One region of the Aquihabitans sp. McL0605 genome, then DNA from elsewhere that is predicted to be linked to it. Evidence: predicted binding sites of a transcription regulator. Region 1 holds the regulator's gene; each other region holds the start of a gene.
What was found. The regulator LexA, encoded in region 1, represses DNA repair genes until DNA is damaged. The targets are predictions, from matches to a motif close to CGAACNNNNGTTCG.
Positions count from the first base shown of each region.

Region 2: a site for LexA is predicted at 1,724-1,737, ahead of ACPPVX_RS22155 (DUF222 domain-containing protein). Genes of this name have one in related genera too.
Region 3: a site for LexA is predicted at 1,700-1,713, ahead of ACPPVX_RS19655 (DUF222 domain-containing protein). Genes of this name have one in related genera too.

Region 1 is NZ_CP188252.1:4,396,709-4,399,978, reverse strand. Features, by position in the region: gene nrdR (transcriptional regulator NrdR) at 1-400, opposite strand, end outside; gene ACPPVX_RS20420 (LysM peptidoglycan-binding domain-containing protein) at 443-883, opposite strand; gene lexA (transcriptional repressor LexA) at 1,092-1,724, shown strand; gene ACPPVX_RS20410 (peroxiredoxin) at 1,729-2,190, opposite strand; gene ACPPVX_RS20405 (hypothetical protein) at 2,281-3,003, opposite strand; gene dapE (succinyl-diaminopimelate desuccinylase) at 3,011-3,270, opposite strand, start outside.
Region 2 is NZ_CP188252.1:4,761,479-4,764,748, reverse strand. Features, by position in the region: gene ACPPVX_RS22155 (DUF222 domain-containing protein) at 185-1,690, opposite strand; gene ACPPVX_RS22150 (SDR family NAD(P)-dependent oxidoreductase) at 1,841-2,650, shown strand; gene ACPPVX_RS22145 (hypothetical protein) at 2,851-3,270, opposite strand, start outside.
Region 3 is NZ_CP188252.1:4,250,524-4,253,793, forward strand. Features, by position in the region: gene ACPPVX_RS19645 (glutathione peroxidase) at 1-258, shown strand, start outside; gene ACPPVX_RS19650 (DEAD/DEAH box helicase) at 438-1,601, shown strand; gene ACPPVX_RS19655 (DUF222 domain-containing protein) at 1,857-3,242, shown strand.

The sequences.
Region 1 (3,270 bases):
CGAACTCCTTGTAGACGCTGGCGAAGCGCACGGCGGCCACGACGTCGAGGTCTCGCAGGTGCTCGAGCACGGCCCGGCCGACGCGGTCGCTGCTGACCTCGGTCCCTTCGAGCCGGAGCGACTCCTCGACGGCGGTGGCGATGCGATCGAGGTCGGCGGCATCGACCGGCCGACCCTTGGTGGCCAGCCGCAGGCCCGAGACCACCTTGGCCGGGTCGAACGGCTCGCGGTCCCCGGAGCGCTTGACGACCAGAAGTGGGACCTCCTCGAGGCGCTCGAACGTGGTGAACCGGCGCTGGCAGGCGAGGCAGGCGCGGCGACGACGGATCAGCAGCCCGTCTTCGGACTGCCGGGAATCGATGACCTTGTCTTCGAAGGTTCCACAGGCTGGGCAGCGCACGGGCGTGACGCTACTGCCACGGGCGCGGTGCGCCCGTTCGCGTCAGGCGGGAACGACGATCTGCTCACCCGGCTGGAGGATGGTGGTGCCGTTCAGCTCGATCAGCCGATCGACCAGGGGACGCACGTCACCGGTGGGCTGGAGACGGCGGGCGATGCTCCAGAACGTGTCGCCTGAGTGCACCTCGAGCTGGGCCGTGGTGCCGGCCGCCACACCGGCGGCGGCCGAGGTTCCGGCCGAGGCGCCAGCAGACGGGGCGCCAGCAGACGGGGCGGGAGCGAGCCCGGCGAGGGCACCGCTGCCGATGGCGATCGACAGCAGGACCACCAGCACGATCCCGACGACGGCGGCGACGATGTGGGCCGGTGTGAGGCCGAGATCGATCGGCGCCTCGACCGTGCGCCCTCCGTGGGCGGTGACGAGGCGGAGCGCGGGGCGCTGGGGAACCGAGGTGTGCGGGCGGGGTTGGATGATCGCAGCCATGGAACAGATACTCCCCAGGGGGTCTGACATCGAGACGCTTCCGAACGCTCGTTCCACGAACGCCTGTTCGGACGTGGACACTGTAGGCACGAACAGTCGTTCGCCGTCAAGCCCGGGAACGAACAAATGTTTGCCCGAACACCTGCGCGATGCTACGGTCACGGTCGACCACTTGTTCGCCCTCCCGGGCATCACACGAGGAGCCCCCATGACCGACCAAGCGCTCACCGCCCGCCAACGGCAGATCCTCGAGTGCATCGATGCCTCGATGCGCGAGAAGGGCTACCCGCCGTCGGTCCGGGAGATCGGCGAGACCGTCGGACTGGGGTCCCCGTCCACGGTCCACTCCCACCTCTCCACCCTGCAGCGGCTCGGGTTCCTCCGCCGGGACCCGTCCAAGCCCCGCGCCATCGAGGTCCGCTGGGACGCAGCGTCCGGGGCCGCCGTCGAGCGGCGCCCCATCCGCCACGTCCCCCTCGTGGGCGAGGTGGCGGCCGGCACCGACGTGCTCGCCCAGCAGAACGTCGAAGAGGTGGTCCCCGTCCCCGCAGACCTCACGGGCGACGGAGACCTCTTCATGCTGAAGGTCCGTGGCGACTCCATGGTCGATGCCGGCATCCTCGACGGAGACTTCGTGGTGGTTCGCTCCCAGCCCGAGGCCCGCAACGGCGAGATCGTCGTCGCCGGCATCCCCGGCGAGGAGGCCACGGTCAAGACCTACAGCCGCAGCGGCGATCAGGTCGTGCTCACGCCCCACAACCCGCGCCTCGAGCCCATGGTGTTCCCGGCGTCCGAGGTCCAGGTGTTCGGCAAGGTCGTCACCGTCATGCGCAAGCTCTGATCGCTCAGAGCTTGCCGATGGCCGCGGTGTAGCGCTCCTTCTCCCGGGCGGTGCCCAGGCTGTCGGTGGCGAAGGTGTCCACCAGCACGCCGTCCTTGCCGATGAGGAACGTGGCTCGGATGGCACAGCCCAGATCCTCGTTGAACACGCCGTAGGCCTGGGCCACGGCTCCATGCGGCCAGAAGTCCGAGAGCAGCGGGAACGTCCAGCCCTTCTGGTCCGCCCACACCTTCTGGGAGAAGCGCGAATCGCACGACACGGCGAGCACCTGCACGCCGGCCTGCTCGTACTCGGCGATGTCGTCGCGCAGCTCGCACAGCTCGCCTTCGCACACCCCCGTGAACGTGAACGGGTAGAAGACGAGGGCGACGGCCTTCTCGCCGGCGAAGTCGCTGAGCGACACGTCGGTGCCGTCCTGGTCCTTGAGCGTGAATGCGGGGGCGGGCTGTCCGACGTCGATGGCCATGGGTGCTCCTGTGCTGGGTGGGATCGGCGCAGTGTACGGAGCTGTCCGACCCGCCGCGCTCCTGGTCCGCGGCACGGGCGGAGCACCACCTCAGCGAGCTGGGGGCGCCATCCGCCGCAGCACGGCGGCAGCCGCCACCGCCAGTGCGTCGTCCACGTCGTCGCCTTGGCCGTGGCGGACGGTGAGGGTCACGAGCGCCCGTCCCCGCCACAAGGTGAGGTGCTCGTACTGCGTCACCAGACCCGACTCCACCGTCCCGGTCTGGTCCTCGACGGTGATCCAGTCGACGGGGTCGGGGGCGTCGGCCTCCGTGCTCCCGGCCGGGGCCGACAGATCTGCGACGGCCGGGCGGTCACCGCGGCGCCGCAGCGCCTCGATCCAGCCAGGGGCGCGGTCGCGCTCGGTCCACCGCTGGCGCCACACGGCGTCGAGGCAGATCGTCCCGAGCCGGTCCCACGCGTCGCGGTGCGCCGCCCGATCGGCGGGATCGTCATCGGCGAAGACCTCGGTGCGCACGACGGCCAGCACCCCCGCGCGCCGCAGGCGCCACGCTGCGCCCTCGTCGAGCGCGGTGAGGCGGCGCCGAGCCCGGATCGTCCGCAGCTCCTCCGACGCCGGATCATCGCCGTGGGGGTCGAGCCGCTCGGCGTTGTTGAACATCGGCACCGACTGCCAGCCCTTGCCCAGGTCGGATCGAGCCAGGAGGGGGCGCTCGGCGAAGGCCTGGTCCTCCGGGTCCCACCAGGGCGCCTCGCCCCCGGGGCCGGTCCGACGCCCCTCGGCCCCGGCCTTCTGCTTCCTCCCGATCGCCACCGGTGGGTCAGACGCCCGTCGTCAGCAGGTCGACCAGCGCCTCGTAGCACCGCTCGATCGGCGCACGGTCGACCCGCTCGTCGGCGGTGTGGGCGAGCGTGGCATCGCCGGGTCCGAAGTTGGTGGCCGGGATCCCGTGGGCGGCGAAGCGCGCCACATCGGTCCAGCCCAGCTTGGCCCGCACCGGCAGGTCGTTGCGCTTGATCAGGGCCTGGAGCACCGGGTGGTCGAGCGCCGGCGGGGCCGCGCCGGACAGGTCGGTGAGCT
Region 2 (3,270 bases), 360 kb from region 1:
AACCCACTTCACGGTCAGGAGGACAACGTATCAGCCGAACCAGGTGGTCTCCGACTTCGCTTTCGGTGACGGAGCCACCACGAGCCCGCGGCCCGGACGCGCGGCAGCGCCCCGCCCAAGCGGGGTGACGCCGAGCTGGGAGCGGACCGGCGATGGTCGGCTGGGGCGCCCGGGCGGACGGAGATCAGGCCGCGTCGGGGCCGGCCCGGGTGGGATCGATGGGCGTGCCCTCGGTGGGGCTGGTCGGTGCGGGTGGCACCCCTGGGGGCCGTTGCCCGGTGACGTCGGGTGGAGGTGGGACGGCATCGGGCGGCGGCTGCTCACCGGCTGAGACCTCGTCTTCGGGGCCGGGGATCAGGGGGTCGGGGTGGAGGTGGAAGCCCGAGCGATCGAGGCGTTCGCCGGTCGGTGGGACGTAGCGGTGCGGTGCGATGCCCGCCTCGGCCGCCGAGCGCTCCACGTGGGCGCTGGGGTCGGTGCCGGGTGCAGGTGGGGTGGGGACGATCGGCCGGCCGACGGCGTCGAGGGGTTGGTTCCAGGCGTTGGTGAACACGACACCGGGGACCGTGTGGCGTGGGAGGTCGGCGTTGCCTTCGATGCCCAGCGAGCCTTGGTGGTGGCTGGTGTGGTGGTGCGAGCAGAGGGTGATGAGGTTCCAGGTCTCGGTGGGCCCACCGTCTTCCCAGTGCCAGAGGTGGTGGATCTCCAGCCCGGTGGTGCGACCGCAACCCGGCACCGTGCAGCAACCGCGGTCGCGGTGCTCGATGGCGCGGCGCAGCCGCCGGTTGATGACCCGGGTCACGCGCCCTGCCCCCAACGGGGCCAGCCCGTCGCGGACGATCCCACGCAAGGAGGCGTCGCACAGGAGGTGTCGGCGCTGTCCGTCGGGGATCACGATCCCCAGGTGCGTGGCCAGCTCGAGGCCGTCGGCCCCCGCTTCGAGGTGCACGTGCACCAGGTAGCGGTCGGTCCCTGGCCGTGGTGCCTCTCCAGCTCGGAGGGCACCCTCGGCCATGGCCACGAGCGCATCGGCGGCGTACACCGGCTGCAGATCGGAACCGGTGGCGCTGGCGTCGGCCTTCGCTTGGCGCTTGAGATCCTCGTGCATCGCCTTCAAGGCTCGGTCGACGATCGCCCCGCGCGCCTCGGGCAACCGGATGTGAGCGAAGTAGCCGCGCTCGTCGTAGCCCGTGGACACGCTCCCCTGCGCCTCCAGGTCTTCGTCAGATCCAGGCTTGGGCCGGCTCGGGCTACGGGGGTCGCGGTACCACGGCAGGGCTTGGCGCAGCTGACGGACCGTGCAGCACTGCGCCACCCGCGCCGCCGACTCGTCGTAACGGGCCGGGACGTATCGGGCCACCTCGGCAACCTGGTCCAAGGTGAGCTCCCCCAACGCCAGCGCAGCCATCGTGTGCGGGAGCTCCCCGCGGCGCTTCGCCACCCGCACGATGTCCGCTGCCCGCCCCGGCGCGATCCCCGCGCGCCACTCCATCCACCTCTCCGCCGTCAGGTTCGTCCCACCCGACACCCCGATCGCGATCGCATCCGCAGCCAGCTCCATCATCCGCGCCTCGGCCACGTTGATCAGCCCTTGGGTGGCGGCCAGCTCCTCGCAGATGGCGTCGTACTCCTCGACCGACGGCCGCGGTGCTCCCGACGATGCGGGGTCGAAGCTGCGAGGCGGGGCCATGCACCTCACCCTACGGGCGATCCAGCAGCGAAGCGAACATCTGTTCGATCATTTCGATGGTTTCTGATGATCACCGAAGTCCTCCCCATCGCTCCCCGAAATACCGGACATCGACGGCCCGGCCGATCGGGGACGCATAGCGTGCAGGCCATGACCCTGCCCACCCCTGCTCCCGACCGCACCGCCGTCGTCACCGGCGCCTCCTCCGGCATCGGTGAAGCCATCGCCCGTGACCTCGCCGCCCGCGGGCACGGCGTCACGCTCGTCGCCCGCCGCGCCGACAAGCTCGCGGCCCTGGCCGCCGAGCTGCGGGGCAAGGGGGTCCGGGCCGAGGTGCTGGCCACCGACCTCACCGATCGGGCGGCCCGGGCGGCGCTGCTCGACCAGGTCACCGAGCTGGGCCTCACCCCCGACATCCTGGTCAACAACGCCGGGCTCTCCACGGTGGGGCCCGTCGCCAACGCCGATCCCGATGCCGAGATGCACATGATCGAGCTCGACGTGGTGGCCCTCGTCGACCTGTGCGTGCGCTTCCTGCCCGGCATGGTCGAGCGCGGGCGCGGCGGCATCTTGAACGTGGCATCCACGGCCGCCTTCCAGCCCCTGCCCGGCCAGGCCGGGTACGGCGGTTGCAAGGCGTTCGTCCTCTCGTACACGCGCAGCCTCGGCGGCGAGCTCAGGGGCACCGGGGTCGCCACCACCGCGCTGTGCCCCGGACCGGTCGACACGGGCTTCGTCGAGGCAGCCGGCTTCGACAAGGAGGCCGCCGAGGCGGCTCTCCCCGGCTTCATGTGGGAGCGCCCCGAGGCCGTGGCCAGGTGCGGCCTCGATGCCCTCGACAAGGGCCACCCCGTCGCCATCCCCGGCACCGCCAACCGGATCGGCGCCACGTTCGCCCACCTCGCGCCCAAGCGGCTCCTGGTCCCGCTCCTCGCGTCGAGGCACCCCACCCTCAAGTAGCCGCACCCCCCCAAGGCGAACTTGTTGCACGCAGCGCTCTCCTGAGCATCCGCTGCAACAAGTTCCCAGGGAGGGTCACCCAGCACGCATCGTCACCCCGACCCGACCCCGGAACTTGTTGCACGCAGTGCTCACCTCGACACTGGCTGCAACAAGTTCCGGGGGTGGGGGGGGTGGCAGCGGCTGCAGGTTCAGCTGCTTCAGCCGTAGGCCTGGGTGCCGTAGGCCTGTCCGGTCAGAGCGTCGGTCGTCTGCATGACCATGGCGCACGGTGCGGGGCCGAGGGTGGTCGTCGTCGCGTTCGGGGAGATCGGCCCGCCCAGGCCGGGCGACGGCGCCTCCGGGTAGAAGGTGGCCCAGACCAGACGCCCGTCGCCCGTCCACGTGCGGTGCTGGGGATCGGTCAGCACGGCCAGCTTGGTGACCGACGCCCCCATCCCGCGGTCGAGGCTCACCGCCGATCGCGGCACGGTGGCCCGGTCAGCCATCGACGGCGGGTCGAGGACGAACAGGTTCCCCCACGAGATCTGGTGGGCGAGGCGCTCGCCACCGCCGGCGGCGGGCACCGCCAGCTCCCCCGCCGTCGGCCGCTGCACCTCGGTGCACACAGGGGCCCCGCT
Region 3 (3,270 bases), 150 kb from region 1:
ATCGCCACCTTCTGCTCCACCACCTACGGCGTCACCTTCCCGATGTTCGACAAGATCGAGGTCAACGGCGAGGGCCAGCACCCGCTCTACGCGGAGCTCACCCAGGTGGAAGACGCCGACGGCGCGGCCGGTGACGTGCAGTGGAACTTCGAGAAGTTCCTCGTCGCCCCCGGCGGCCAGGTGACCCGCTTCCGTCCCGGCGTCGAGCCCGAGGACCCGGCGATCGTCTCCGCCATCGAGGCCAACCTCCCCGCTTGACCTGAGGGGTCATCAGGGGGATCGCGGATCGGACCGCTCGGACCTCTAACCTGGGACGAGCGGGTCAGCGCCCAAACTGCTTGTCGGGCGGATCCGCGGGTCACCTCGCAACGCGTTCGTCTCATCGATTCGAGAGCCGGAGGAAGACCCTCCACTCGAAGAGAATCCGGAGACAACCAGTGACCACCTCGTTCGACGCCCTCGGCGTCGCCCCCGACCTGGCCGGCGTGCTGTCCGCTCAGGGCAAGACCCACGCGTTCGCCATCCAGGAGCTGACCATCGCCGATGCGCTGGCCGGCCGCGACGTGTGCGGCAAGGCCAAGACCGGCTCGGGCAAGACCCTCGCCTTCGGCCTGCCCGTGCTGCAGACCGTCAAGACCGCCGAGCCCTGTCGGCCCCGCGCCATCATCCTCGTCCCCACCCGGGAGCTCGCCACGCAGGTGAAGGAAGAGCTCGAGCCCATCGGTGCCGTGCGCGACATCACCGTCGCGGCCATCTACGGCGGGGCCGACATCGAGAAGCAGATCAAGAAGCTGAAGGCGGGCGTCGAGGTCATCGCCGCCACCCCCGGCCGCATGATCGACCTCATCGACCGCAAGGAGCTCGACCTCACCGACGTCGGCATCGTGGTGCTCGACGAGGCCGACCGCATGGCCGACATGGGCTTCATGCCCCAGGTCGAGTGGATCCTCCGCCACATCCCTGGCGACCACCAGACCCTCCTGTTCTCGGCCACGCTCGACGGCGTGGTCCAGGGCCTGATCGACCGCTACCAGACCGACCCGGTCCGCCACGAGGTCGAGTCCGAGGGCGTCACCGTCGCCAGCATGACGCAGCGGTTCCTCCGGGTGCACCAGATGGACAAGGTCAAGGTGGCCGCGGCCATCTCCCGCAGCGGCACCAAGACGCTCATGTTCACCCGCACCAAGCGCATGGCCGACAAGCTCGTCGACCAGCTCAACGAGCAGGGCGTGAAGGCCGCGGCCATCCACGGCGACCTGCGCCAGAGCCAGCGCGAGAAGTCGCTCGCCGACTTCATGGCCGGGAAGCTCTCCGTGCTCGTGGCCACCGACGTCGCCGCCCGCGGCATCCACGTCGACGACATCGACATCGTGATCCACTTCGACCCGCCGGAGGACCACAAGGCGTACCTCCACCGCTCGGGCCGCACGGCTCGTGCCGGCCAGGGCGGCCTCGTCGTCACCCTGCTGCTCTGGGACCAGGAGCTCGAGGTCAAGCGCCTCCAGAAGCGCCTCGGCGAGGACCAGCCCATGCCCGAGGTGTTCTCCAACAACCCCATCCTCCAGGACCTCACCAACTGGGTGCCCGTCGAGAAGGTCTGATCCAGCGTCGGCCCGGCGGGCCGTCAGCAGGCGGGTGTCCGGTATTGATGGGGGCGATGGCCCCGGCCTGAGGCATCGCTGGAAGCCGTGAGGAACATCGAACAAACGTTCGATGTTTGGTGAGGGCGTCGTACACTGAGGTGCATGACCCCGCCCCGCCACTCGGATGATGCCGCTGGGGCGGCGGGCGCAGCGGCGGACGCCGCCTATGACGCCATCTGCGAGGAGATCGCCTAGGTCCAAGGGGTCATCAACGTGGCCGAGGCGCGGCTCGTGGAGCTGACGCGGCGCGGGGTCCAGGCGGGGGTGTCGGGCGGCGACAACCTGTCGCCGCAGAAGTGGCTGGCCTGGCGGGCGGGAGTCGCTCCGGGCCGCGCCGGCGACATCGTGCGGTTGGCCGAACGGGCCGAGGAGCTGGCCCACACCCTCGCCGCGCTGGCGGCGGGGGAGCTCACGGTGGACCAGGCGGCCGAGGTCGCCCGCTACGTGCCGGCCCGCTACGACGAGTCGGCGGCCCGCGTCGCGCAGTGCTGCACGGTGAAGCAGCTGCGCCAGGCGCTGCCGTGGTACCGCGACCCCAAGCCCAAGCCCGAGCCCGCACCGGGGGCCGATCCCGGTCCCGATCCCGAGCTCCACGGCAGCGTGTCGAGGGGGTACGACGAGCGGGGCTACTTCGCGCACATCCGCCTGCCCGAGGCCAAGGGTGCGGTGTTCGATCAGGCGCTCAAGGGCATGGAGGAGGATCTGCGACGGCAGGCCAGGGCGACGGCGCCCGAGGGCGTCGACCCGGAGCCGGTCTACGCCGCCGATGCCCTCGTCGCCTTGGCGGAGGCGGCGCTGCGCGCCGGCGAGGCGGCCCGCCCCGGCACCGACCGCTACTTGGTCCACGCCCACCTCGAAGCGGGTCCCAACAGCCTGGAGCTGATGACCCACCTCGGGGTGGTCCTGCCCGAGGGGCAGCGCCGCCACATCCTCTGCGATGCCCGTCTGCGCGGCATCGTGCACGACGGCATCGCCCCCATCGGCGTCGGCCGTGTCACCCGTGCCATCAACCGGCGGCTGCGCCGTGCGGTCGAGCACCGCGACGGCGGTTGCTGTTCGGTGCCGGGCTGTGGGCGCACCAGCGGCCTGGAGATCCACCACATCTGGCACTGGGAAGACGGCGGCTCCACCGAGACGTCGAACCTCATCACCCTGTGCGGCCACCACCACCGCTGCCACCACCAGGGCACGCTCGGCATCGACGGCAACGCCGACCTCCCTCGGCACGCCGCACCCGGCGTCGTGTTCACCAACGCCCGGGGCCTGCCGCTCGATGCCGTCGGCCACCCCGTCCGGCCGGCGCCTCCCGCGCCGGCCACCACCCCGGCCGAGCGGGTCCGCGACGTTGCCGCCGATGTGGGGATCCGTCCTCACCGCTACATCCCGCCCACCGGCGAACGCCTCGACCGCTGGGGCTTCCACCTCAACGCCCGCCTCCCAGACCCTCCCGCCGGCAGCGCCTCCGCTGACGACGATGATCCGCCTCCGCCTCCGCCGCCGGTCACGGGCCACCGGCCCGGCGCCGTGCCGCCCCCACCCGACAGCCCCGCCGGCGGCGCCCCCATCGACCCCACCCGGGCCGGCCCCGCCGACGCCTGAGCTCTCGCTCGGTTCGCACCCCAGCCCC